2 regions of the Massilia orientalis genome follow, and region 2 is predicted to be linked to the other one. Evidence: predicted binding sites of a transcription regulator. Region 2 holds the regulator's gene; the other holds the start of a gene.
What was found. The regulator sigma-54, encoded in region 2, starts transcription at its own class of promoters, with help from an activator protein. The targets are predictions, from matches to a motif close to TGGCANGNAANCTGCTTT.

Region 1: QPK29_RS12465 (CmpA/NrtA family ABC transporter substrate-binding protein) is a predicted target of sigma-54. The motif match lies at 3,742-3,759, and genes of this name have one in related genera.

Annotation. Positions count from the first base shown of each region.
Region 1 covers NZ_JASNRB020000007.1:25,073-31,051, forward strand. The annotation lists gene QPK29_RS12450 (endonuclease/exonuclease/phosphatase family protein) at 1-614, opposite strand, end outside; gene QPK29_RS12455 (tetratricopeptide repeat protein) at 713-1,414, opposite strand; gene QPK29_RS12460 (bifunctional 2',3'-cyclic-nucleotide 2'-phosphodiesterase/3'-nucleotidase) at 1,421-3,520, opposite strand; gene QPK29_RS12465 (CmpA/NrtA family ABC transporter substrate-binding protein) at 3,842-5,074, shown strand; gene ntrB (nitrate ABC transporter permease) at 5,088-5,942, shown strand; gene QPK29_RS12475 (ABC transporter ATP-binding protein) at 5,939-5,979, shown strand, end outside.
Region 2 covers NZ_JASNRB020000004.1:132,907-138,885, forward strand. The annotation lists gene QPK29_RS06935 (SRPBCC family protein) at 1-194, opposite strand, end outside; gene QPK29_RS06940 (enoyl-CoA hydratase/isomerase family protein) at 191-1,267, opposite strand; gene hpf (ribosome hibernation-promoting factor, HPF/YfiA family) at 1,371-1,730, opposite strand; gene QPK29_RS06950 (RNA polymerase factor sigma-54) at 1,794-3,296, opposite strand; gene lptB (LPS export ABC transporter ATP-binding protein) at 3,299-4,075, opposite strand; gene lptA (lipopolysaccharide transport periplasmic protein LptA) at 4,090-4,665, opposite strand; gene lptC (LPS export ABC transporter periplasmic protein LptC) at 4,679-5,290, opposite strand; gene QPK29_RS06970 (KdsC family phosphatase) at 5,298-5,831, opposite strand; gene QPK29_RS06975 (KpsF/GutQ family sugar-phosphate isomerase) at 5,831-5,979, opposite strand, start outside.

The DNA of each region.
Region 1 (5,979 bases), on a different contig from region 2:
AGCAGGGCGCGATAGTCTTCCGAATCCGGACCAAAATTGAAATCGCCGCAGTAGATCGCCGTGCCGGGCCGGAAGCCGAGCTGGAACGGCGGCTCGAGCGCGGGGTCCGGCTGGTAGACGGCGGCGCGGGCGCACGCTTCCTCGTGCAGTTCGCGGATGCGGGCGATCTGCGCGCGGCGCTGCATGGGCGAATAGTATTCGAGGTGGGTCGTCAGCACGCGCAGCTTGCCGCCGGGCGCTTCCAGCACGGTTTCGATCATCCCGCGCGGCATGCCGGCCGGGTGTTCCGGATCGACGGGCCAGGGCAGCATGTGGCGCTGCGCCTGGGTGATGCGGTATTTGGACAGCAGGAGATTGCCGAACTGGCGGGGCAGGTTGTTCCGGTAGATTTCGCTCGGCGCCTGCTCGATCATGTGGTACCCGCCGAACGCGCCGGCCAGTTGCTTGAACTGGCTCGCGCTGGCGCTGCCCTCCAGTTCGGGATGGTTGGCGGCCACTTCCTGCAGGCAGATCACGTCGGGATTCAGCTTGCGCAGCACATCGATGATTGCGTGGATCCGGATGCGCCCGTCCCTCCCACAGCCCCAGTGAATATTCCAGCTAACCACGCGCATTCGATACCTCCGTAAAACTCAACTGCCAGAGTTTGCCATTCTTTGGAGAATGACGGTCACACGGTAGGATCGATGTCAAGGTTACAAGTTCACCCGAATCAGAAACGGTGCGCGTTGCTGCGCCGGTGTTCCGCGCCTTCTTTCAGCAGCTGGTCCGCCTCCGCGGCATCCTTCGGCGTGAGGTCGTCGCCCGTCTGCTTGACGAGCGCCAGTTCCTGGATCGCGGCCGGGTACTCGCGGTCGGCCGCGCGTTCCAGCAGCTCGCGCGCGCGGCGTGGATCGGCCGGCACGCCGTCGCCGTCCGCGTACGCGTTCGACAACAGGAACATCGCATGCGCATCGCCCGCCTGCGCGGCCACGCCGAGCCAGTGCGCGGCGGCCGCTTTGTCCGCCGGGATGCCGTCGCCGTTCTTCAACAGCAGCGCGAGCCTCAGCGCGGCTTTCGGGTGCCCTTGCTGCGCGGCCTGGCGGTACCACTGCGCAGCCTGGGCGTTCGTACCTGGGCGGTCGCGTTCCAGTTCCCCGAGTTGATGGGCGGCTTCGGCATCGCCCTGGCGCGCCGCGCGCAGGAACAGGGCGCGCGCCTGGTCGTCGCGATGGCGCTTCCGGTACAGCAGCGCGAGCTCGCGCTCGGCCACCGGCATGCCGTCGGCGGCCCATTCCTGCAGGCGCTGCTCGGCGGCGTCATCGCCGCGCTGGGACGCGGCCATCGACACGGCCTCGATCTCGGCCGGCAGCGGGGCGCGCCCACAGCCGGCGAGCAAAACGAACAGCAGCGCGCACGCGAGTCGCAGGTTCATGCCGGCTTACTTCGACAGGTCGATCGCATACTTCGCGAAGCCGCTCGCGTCCAGCCCGCCCTCGGCCGTGACGCTGGCGAGACCCGCGGCCTGCGCCAGCGCCAGGTGGCCCGGCGCCGAGCGCAGGATCACGGGGCCGGCGGTCGCCGTCTGGACGAAGCGCCAGCTGCGCGCACCGCCGTTCGCGGCCAGGGTGACCTTGCCGGTGGCCGCGCCGATCTTCTGCAGGTAGTTGCTGACGACGGACTGGTTCGCGTCCGGCGACTTGATGATCGTCTTGCTGCCGTCGATGCCGGGGAAGTTGCCGCCGCCGCCCGCGCGGTAGTCGTTGGTGGCGACGATGAAGTCGTCCGTGTCCGCCACCGGCTTGCCCTGGTACGTCAGGTCGACGATGCGGCTGCCCGCCGGCTTCGTCACGTCGATCTGGTACTGCAGCGCGTTGTTCTCGGCATAGAACACATCGTAGTTGTAGATCGTGCCGTACGACGGGACGAGGTCCTGCTCGGCGGTCGCTGCCGGATCGATGCGCGCGAACTGCTTCGCGGCCGTCTCCAGCCAGTTCTTCAGGTCCGCGCCCTTGATCTTCACGGCCTGCAGGTTGTTGTTGCTGTACAGGTAAAGGTCGCCCGGGTTGCGCACTTGCAGGCCGACCGGCGCCGCCGGCGTCGCGCCCGGCGCCACGTCCGTGAAGTCCGACGGCCCGTTGCGGCCCGCCTTGAACGGCGCGCTGCACGAGATCACGGGGATGTTTTTATAGCTCGACAGCGTCGCGTCGGTGCTGGCCGCGATGGCGTTCTTCACATAGTCGATCTGCGCCTGGTTCACGAGCTGGATGGCCGACACGTCGCCGACGAGCGCGAAGTACGAGGACATCTCGAAGTCCGTCGACACGCCCAGCGGCTGCTTGGCATACGCGATCGTCGCCTGGTGCTCGGTCTGCACGGCGGCGGCGATGGCCGGGTCGGCCGCGACGCTGGTCGTGCCGTCCTTGTACTTGTAGCCGCGCGATTCGACCGTCGTCCGCGCCGGCTGCACCACCCACTTGCCGCCCTGGTACGCGAGCGTCAGCTTGACGATGCCGAGGCGCCGCCCCCAGCTCTGCGCCATCACGGTCGGCACGCCGTTGACGAAGCCGTTCACCGCATCGACCTTGGCCGATGCGGGGATCGCCGCGAACGACGGATCCAGCGCCGCGGCGCCTGTCTCTTTCCCCTTCGGGAAGATGAGGTGCGAGTGGCCGATCAGCAGGGCGTCGATGCCGGTCGTGCTCAGGTGATAGCTCTGGTTTTCCATCTTCGGGCTGTACGCGCTCGTATCGAGGCCGCCGTGCGACAGCGCGACGACGAGGTCCGCGCCCTTGCCGCGCATCTCCGGCACGTACTGCTTCGCCGCTTCCACGGACCCGCCGACGGCCACCTTGCCGGCCAGGTTCTTCTGGTCCCAGTCGAGGATTTGCGGCGGCACGAAGCTCATCACGCCCACGTTGACGGTGACCGGCATCGTCTCGCCGTTCGGCTTCGTCGCCGTGAAGTTGCGCGCGAGGATGCGGTACGGCTCGTAGATCGTCTTGTTCGTGGCGACCGCGGTCACGTTCGACAGCACGAGCGGGAAGTTCGGACCGCCGCAGGTGCCGGCTGGCTTGCTCACGCCCGGGATGCCGAAGTCGGTGTTCGTGACCTGGCTGAGGAACGGCAGGCCGTAGTTGAATTCGTGGTTGCCCAGGCCGCCCGCGTCGTACTTCAGCGCGTTCATCGCCTTGTGCACGGCCAGCGTCTCCCCGCACTTCACGGGCGCGGTGACGGCCTGCAGGTCGGCCAGCAGGGTGCCCTGGATGACGTCGCCGTCGTCGAACAGCAGGTTGTTCGGGCTTTCCGCGCGCGCCTGCCGGATCAGCGTGGACGTGCGGTCGAGGCCAAGGGTCGCGTCGTCGGCGAGCGAGTAATAGTTGTAGCCCAGGACGTTCGAGTGGATGTCGGTGGTCTCGAGCAGGGCGAGGGTGACGGTCGTGCCTTCGGGGATGACGTTGGCGGGCGTCGATGGCTCGCCGCAGCCTGTGAGGCCGGCGGCAGCAAGGGCCGCGAGCAATGCGTGGTTGCGTTTCAAGATCGTGGTCCGTGGTAGTGGGAACGGGGCGCAACTCTATCTTGATGGGATGACAACGATGTGACAGGCGCCCATGCGCCACGCCGGCGCACGCCGCACGGTTCCGGACGCGCATGCGCCGCAGGCTGGCATACCCGCGCGTGGCTCTGCACGCAATCGGTGTGTGCGCCCGTTTTTCGTGGTGCGTCGGCACAACCGCGGTGCCGACGCACCGTTTCGACTGTTGGCATGGCAATTGCTGTATTGACTATGAGGGCGCCGGAGCTGGCCACTCCGCCGCCGCAGCGTTGTCTCTTCTTTCGATTGCCTTCTACAAGGACCAACATGACCGATACAACCAATCTGACCCGCCGCCGCCTGCTGGCCGCCGGTGCCACGGCCTCGCTCACCGGACTCGTTTCCGGCGGGGTCTTCGCCGCCGGCTCCGACAAGCCCGAGAAGACCGAAGTGAAGGTCGGCTTCATTCCCCTGACCGATTGCGCCTCCGTGGTAATGGCGTCGGTGCTGGGCTTCGACAAGAAGTACGGCATCAGGATTGTCCCCAGCAAGGAATCGTCGTGGGCCAGCGTGCGCGACAAGCTGGTCAACGGCGAACTGGACGCCGCCCACGTGCTGTACGGCCTGATCTACGGCGTGCAGATGGGGATCGGCGGTCCGAAGAAGGACATGGCGGTGCTGATGAGCCTGAACCAGAATGGCCAGGCCATCAGCCTGTCGAAGAAGCTGGCCGACGCCCGTGCGGTCGACGGCCCGTCGCTGGCGAAGGTGATGAGCAAGGACAAGCGCGAGTACAGCTTCGCCCAGACCTTCCCGACCGGCACCCACGCGATGTGGCTGTACTACTGGCTGGCCAGCTACGGCATCAACCCGATGAAGGACGCGAAGGTGATCACGGTGCCGCCGCCGCAGATGGTGGCGAACATGCGCGTCGGGAACATGGACGGCTTCTGCGTGGGCGAACCGTGGAATCATCGCGCCATCGTCGACGGCGTCGGCATCACGGCCGCAACCACCCAGGACATCTGGAAAGACCACCCGGAAAAGACCCTTGGTACGTCGCTCGAATGGGTCAAGAAATACCCGAACACGGCGCGCGCCCTGGTGGCCGCCGTGCTGGAAGCCAGCCGCTGGATCGATGCGAGCATGTCCAACAAGGTCAAGATGGCCGAGACGATCGCCGACAAATCGTACGTCAACACCTCGGTGGACGTGATCAACCAGCGCATCCTGGGCCGCTACCAGAACGGCCTGGGCAAGACGTGGGACGACCCGAACACCATGAAGTTCTACAACGACGGCTCGGTCAACTTCCCGTACCTGTCGGACGGCATGTGGTTCATGACCCAGCACCGCCGCTGGGGCCTGCTCAAGTCCGATCCGGATTATCTGGCCGTGGCCTCGAGCGTCAACCAAGTCGCGCTGTACCGCGAGGCGGCCGCCATGGCGAAGGCCGACGTGCCGAAGTCGCCGATGCGGTCCGCGAAGCTCATCGACGGCGTCGTGTGGGACGGGAAGAACCCGGCCGCGTATGCCGCCGCTTTCAAGATCAAGACCTGAACCGGAGGACATCATGAATACCGTCGTGAATTCGACAGCGGGCGCACACGCCGTGCCAGCCCGGCGCGCCCTGGCGCTGCGCGTGCCGAACGGCCGCGCGCTGTTGCTGGCGGTGCTGCCGCCCGTGCTGGGTCTCGCCATGCTGGTGCTGGTGTGGCAGCTCGTCTCCGCGAACAACAGCAACTTCCCGTCGCCCCTCGTCACGTGGGAGGCGGCCGTCCAGCTGTTCGCCGACCCGTTCTACAGCAACGGGCCGAACGACCAGGGCATCGGCTGGAACATCCTCGCGTCGCTCGAGCGGGTGGCGCTGGGCTTCGGCCTCGCGGCGGCGGCGGGCATCCCGCTCGGCTTCCTGATCGGCCGCTCGCGCTTCCTGGCCGGGATGTGCAATCCCATCGTCAGCCTGCTGCGCCCCGTGTCGCCGCTGGCCTGGCTGCCCATCGGCCTGCTCGTGTTCAAGGCCGCGAATCCCGCCGCCATCTGGGCCATCTTCATCTGCTCGATCTGGCCGATGATCATCAACACGGCCGTCGGCGTGCAGCGCGTGCCGCAGGACTACCTGAACGTGGCGAGGGTGCTGAACCTGTCGGAGTGGAAGGTCTTCACGAAGATCCTGCTGCCCGCGGTGCTGCCGTACATGCTGACCGGCGTGCGCCTCGCGATCGGCACGGCGTGGCTCGTCATCGTCGCGGCCGAGATGCTGACCGGCGGCGTGGGCATCGGCTTCTGGGTGTGGGACGAGTGGAACAACCTGAACGTGCCGCACATCCTCATCGCCATCGTCGTCATCGGTGTGGTCGGGTTGGTGCTGGAGCAGGCGCTGGTCGCACTGGCCCGCGCCGTCACCTACGAAGAGAGTGGATCATGAGCGAACCGAAATTCATCGAAGTCCAACAGGTCGAGAT
Region 2 (5,979 bases):
CGCAACAACAACAGCCAGCTGCGGCACAGGCGCTGTCCCGGCACGACATCCCCCGGCAGCGTCCGCATCCCGCGCGGGAACGTCATGCGCAGCAGCGGCGTCATCTCGTCGGCGATGCCCTCGACGGACGTGACCCGGCGCCACACCGTGTCCGGCGCGGCAGCCAGCTCGGATTCGAAGCGCAGCGCGATCACAAATCGCGGAGTGGATGCGCGTGCCCGGGCCAGACGGGCGCGAAGAACCACGCGACCATCTCCGGCGTGACCGCATCGAGCGTGGGCGGATTCCAACGCGGCGCATTGTCCTTGTCGATCACGAGCGCGCGCACGCCTTCGAGCACTTCGCCGTGTTCGAACGTGCGGCGCACGAGCGAGCGCTCCATGCGCAGGCAGTCCGCCACGCCAAGCGCTTCCCCGCGCACGAGCATCTCGCGCGTCACGGACATCATCAGCGGCGAGCGCTGGCGCAGCGTGGCCAGCGTCTTTTGCGCGAACGGGCTCGCATCCGTCTCAAGCGACGCCATCACGGCCGCGACGGAGTCCGCGCCGAAATGGCGGTCGATCGCGCCGCGCTGCGCTTCCAGTTCGCTCGCGCCAGCCGGGAACGGCGCGGCGAACGCGCGGATCGCGGCGGGCAGTTGCGCGCCCGGCGTCGTCTCGATCAGCGCGCGCAGCGCATCCAGCTGCGCGCCCGGCACGAACACGTCGGCCAGGCCGACGTAGATCGCATCGGCCGCGCCGATGGTCACGCCCGTCACGCCGAGATAGTGGCCCAGGCGGCCCGGTGCATGCGACAGGAAATGACTGCCGCCCACGTCCGGGAACAGCCCGATGTTCACCTCGGGCATGGCGATCTTCGAGCGCTCCGTCACGATGCGCAGGCCGCAATCCGGCCCGCCCTGCGCGATACCCATCCCGCCGCCCATCACGACGCCATCCATCAGCGCAATGTACGGCTTCGGATAGAAGTGAATGAGGTGGTTGAGCGCGTATTCTTCGGTGAAGAAATCTTCCAGCAGCGGGCTACCGGTCTGCGGCGTGGCTTTGCCGGCCTCGTGGAAAAAGCGGATGTCGCCGCCGGCGCACAAGGCCTTTTCGCTGCTGCTCCCGATGACGACGGCGTCGATGCCGGCGTCATTACGCCAGGCGAGCAGCGTGGCGGTGAGCGCGCGGACCATGTCCAGCGACAGCGAGTTCAGCGCCTTTGGGCGGTCCAGGGTGATGATGCCGGTGCGGTTGGCAACCCGCGTCAGAACGTGTGCAGTCATGTCTCGTTGTTATCGAATAATCAGACCAGCATTGTAGCGCCCATAAAAAGCGAAAAGGGCGCCGATGCGCCCTTTACTCCTTGGTGCTACCGCACGCGTGGCATTACGCCGTGGCGGGCTCCTCCTCGCCACCTTCGGACATGCGCTTGATACACGCGTTGTCATGATCCTTGAGCATTTGCTTGTACTTGACGACCTGGCGGTCCAGGCGGTCCATCAGCATGTCGATCGCGGCGTATAGATCGTGCGCGGCACTGGCGACATGGACGATCTTGCCCGCGAGACGCAGGTTGATCTCGGCTTTCTGGCGTTTTTCTTTCTCGGTGAGATTGTCGATGCAGAGGATGACATGGGAGTCGATCACTTGATCGAAATGACGGGTGATGCGTTCGAGCTTGTTCTGTACGTATTCTCGGATGGCTGGAGTTACATCGAGATGATGTCCGCTGATTGTGAGATTCATACACACTCCTTTGAAGATGCACTGCCTGCCGTGCGCGCATCTAGCGCAATGGGACAGTGTTTGTTACAAGGATTTGCGGAGACTGACGGGCGGGATTTTCAGCGCCTCACGGTATTTTGCGACCGTGCGTCGCGCGATGACCATTCCCTGTTCCCCTAGCATCTCCGCGATCTTGCTATCGGATAATGGATTCTTGGGGTCTTCTGCTCCTGTGAGTTGTACGATGAGGGCCCGTATTGCCGTCGACGATGCTTCGCCTCCCGCTTCGGTGGCAACGTGACTCCCGAAGAAATACTTCAACTCGAACATGCCGTGCGGGGTCAGCATATATTTCTGAGTTGTGACTCGAGAAATTGTGCTCTCGTGTAGACCTAGTGTATCAGCTATCTCACGTAAAACAAGGGGCCGCATCGCGACTGCGCCATGGGAAAAAAAGTTGCGCTGGCGATCGACAATTGCTTGGGCTACACGCAGGATCGTGTCGAAGCGCTGGCGCATGTTCTTGATGAGCCACTTGGCTTCCTGCAACTGCGCGTTCATCTGTGTTTCCGATTTGCCCTGCTTCATCAGCGACGCGTACAGGCTGTTCACGCGCAGGCGCGGCATCACTTCCGGATTCAGCAGCACGCTCCAGCCATCCTTGGCGCGGCGCACGATCACGTCGGGCACGACGAAGTCCGACACGTCCGACGCGAACGCCGCGCCCGGATGCGGATTGCACTGGCGGATGACGGCCTGGGCTTCGCGCAGGTCTTCGTCGTCGCAATCGAGCGCCTTCTTCAGCTTGTTGAATTCGCGCTGCGCGAACCACGTCAGGTATTTTTCGACGATGACGAGCGCCATGCGCCGCGTCACCATCGGCACGCCGGGCATGCGGCGGATCTGCAGCGCCAGGCACTCGGCCGCGCTGCGCGCGCCCACGCCGGGCGGGTCCATGCTCTGCACCATGGCGAGCGCCGTGCGCAATTCGTCGAACTCGATCTCGAGTTCTTCCGGCAGGCGCGCGTAGATGTCTTCCAGCGGTTCTTCCAGGTAGCCGTTGTCGTCGAGCGCATCGACGACGAGTTCCACGAGCGCGCAGTCGCGCGCCGCGCAGCACGTCAGGCGCACCTGTTCCATCAAATGCTCGCGCAGGGTGACGGGGCTCGCTTCCAGCTGCGGGCGGCCGTCCTCGTCCTCGCCGCCGCTCCCGCTGCTGCGGCCGTATTCGCCCCAGTCCTCGCCGCCTTCGCCGCCGCTTTCTCCGCCCTCGCCGCCGGCGTCATTCGCTTCGCCATTGGCGTTCTCGGCGGGCGCGCTGCCGCCTTCCTCGCCGTTGCCCTGCGCGGCCGGCGCCTCGCTTGCCTGCGATGACGCCGGGGCGCTGTTGATAGCGCCGTCGGCCAGCAACCGCACGGAGCGGTCGAGCGGATCGTCGAGCCGTTCGAGCAGCGGGTTCTCGCTCAGGACCTGCTCGATTTCCTGGTGCAGCTCGAGCGTGGACAACTGCAGCAGGCGGATCGATTGCTGCAGTTGCGGCGTCAGTGCAAGGTGCTGTGAGGTCTTGAGTTGCAGCGTCTGTTTCATGACTACATTCGGAAGTGTTCGCCCAGGTAGACGCGGCGTACCGATTCGTTGGCGATGATGTCGTCGGGACGGCCCGACGCCAGCACCGCGCCCTGGTTGATGATGTAGGCGCGGTCGCAGATGCCCAGCGTCTCGCGCACATTATGGTCCGTGATCAGCACGCCGATGCCGCGCTCCTTCAGGAAGCGCACGATGCGTTGGATCTCGATCACCGCGATTGGATCCACGCCGGCGAACGGTTCGTCCAGCAGCACGAAGCGCGGATTGGTCGCGAGCGCGCGCGCGATCTCCACCCGGCGGCGTTCGCCACCGGACAGCGACAGCGCCGGGCTCTCGCGCAGCTTCTCGATCTGCAGCTCGGTCAGCAGCTCGTCGAGACGTTCGGTGATGCGCGCCTTGGTAAGCGACTTGCCGTTCTCGCGCTGCAATTCCAGCACGGCGCGGATGTTCTCTTCCACCGTCAGCTTGCGGAACACGGACGCTTCCTGCGGCAGGTACGACAGCCCGAGCAGCGCGCGCCGGTGGATCGGCAGGCTCGTGATGTCGGTGCCGTTGATGTCGATGCTGCCGGCGTCCGACGGCACGAGGCCCACGATCATGTAGAACGAGGTCGTCTTGCCTGCGCCGTTCGGGCCCAGCAGGCCGACCACTTCGCCGCACGCCACCTGCAGCGACACGTCGCGCACGACGAGCCGCTTGCCGTAGCTCTTCTGCAGTCCCTTGACGACGAGGGTGCTGCCGCCGCATTCGGCCGGCGCGGCCTGCGTGCCTGCTTCCATTGCGCTTGCCTCCGTCATTGCTTGCCTGCCGGAGCGGGAGCGGGAGCGGCGCCGGCTGCAGGGGCGCGGCGCGGCTGCAGCGTGATGCTGCCGCGGCCATTGCCCGGCTTGTCCGTGCCGTTGGCGTCGTTCAGGCCGAGCAGCTTCTCGTTGCGGTTGTCGTAGGAGATGAATTCGCTGGCCATCTCCTGCGTGATCTTCTTGCCCTCGAGCTGGCGGATGACGGCCTTCGAGAACAGTTTCACGAGGTCGTTGCGCTCGTCGTATTCGATGCGCTGGGCCTGGCCCTCGCCCCACAGGTCCGGGCCGCCGTCGCGCTTCTGGCGGAAGGTCGCGAGCTTGCCGGGATTCGCGGTGAGGATGAAGGTGCGCCAACCGTCCGGCGACTCCTTGACCTCGGCGCGGTCGGATTTCAGGATCATGGTGCCGCGCGTGATGACCACGTTGCCGGTGGCGACGTAGTTCTGCGTGACCTGGTCGACGTTGGCGTTGTCGAACGCGATGTCGACGGGCTTGAGCGCGTCCGCCTTCTCGGCCGAGGCAGCCAGCGGCACCAGCAGGAAGATGGCGGCGGCGAGTATTTTTTTCATTCGATAGTCCTTTTTAGTGACTTGCGCGCGACTGGCGTGGCGGATAGGTGACCTTGCCGCGGCCACCCAGCGCGATCTGCTGCGTGGCGTTGTTGGCGACCATGCCCACCGCGTCGACCGATGCGGCGCCGAGCGTCATGTGGATCGGCCTGTCGGTCTTCGCGATCTCGTCGTCCGGCAGGATCGTCAACACCTCGGTGCGGATCCGCATCGGATCCGCGCCCGGGGCGGCCGGACGCCGGATGTCGACATTGCCCGTCAGGTCGATCTGGTTCTGGTTCTGGCTCACGAGCGCGCTGTTGGACGTCATCGTCATCGGCGGATGCTCGTCGGTGAGGCTCTGCACGACCGGCTTGTCGACGAGCGCCGTGTTGTCGACGGGGCGGTGCGTGAGGCGCTCGCCCGAGATCACGTAGCGCGGCTTGCCGGCCTCCGACATGCGCACCCAGCTGAAGTTGTCGACGATGTAGTCCGGCTCGTTGCCCGCGTTGAAGCCCGGCCCGTTCTCCTCGCCCTGCATCACCTGCACGAGCCAGAAGCTGCCGAACGCGCAGAATACGGCGAACAGCATCAGGAGCAGCAGGCGCCAGCGGTGCGCGGTACGCTTGTAGCTTGCGGGAGCCATATCTCTCTTATCCGAAGTAAGGCGCGAGCGCCTGTTCGTAGGTGCCCTGGGCGCGCATCACCATGTCGCAGACTTCGCGCACGGCGCCGCGGCCGCCCGGGTTCTTCGTCACGTAATGGGCGCGATGCTGCACTTCCGGATGCCCGCTCGGCACCGTCACCGCAAAGCCCACGCGCGAGAGCAGCGGCAGGTCGATCACGTCGTCGCCGATGTAGCCGCACGCCTCCGCCGTCACGCCGGTTTTATTCAGCAGCTCGGAGAACGCGAGGCGCTTGTCGTGCTGGCCCTGGAACACGTGCGTGATACCGAGATCGGCCGCCCGCTTGATGACGATGGGCGACGTGCGTGCGCTGATGATCGCCGTTTGCACGCCGGTGCGGTTCAGGAGCTGGATGCCGAGGCCGTCCAGCACGTAGAACGTCTTCGTGACTTCGCCGTCCGGGCCGTAGGTCAGGCTGCCGTCGGTGAGGACGCCGTCCACGTCGAAGATCATGACCTTGACGCGCGCCGCGCGCTCCATGTGTGCCAGCGGAGTCACCATCAGATCACCTTGGCGCGCGTGAGGTCGTGGATGTGCAATGCGCCCACCAGCACGCCGTCCGCATCCGTGACGAGCATCTGGTTGATGCGGAATTCTTCCATCACGGCGACGGCATCCACCGCCAGCTGTTCCGGATGCACGCGGCGCG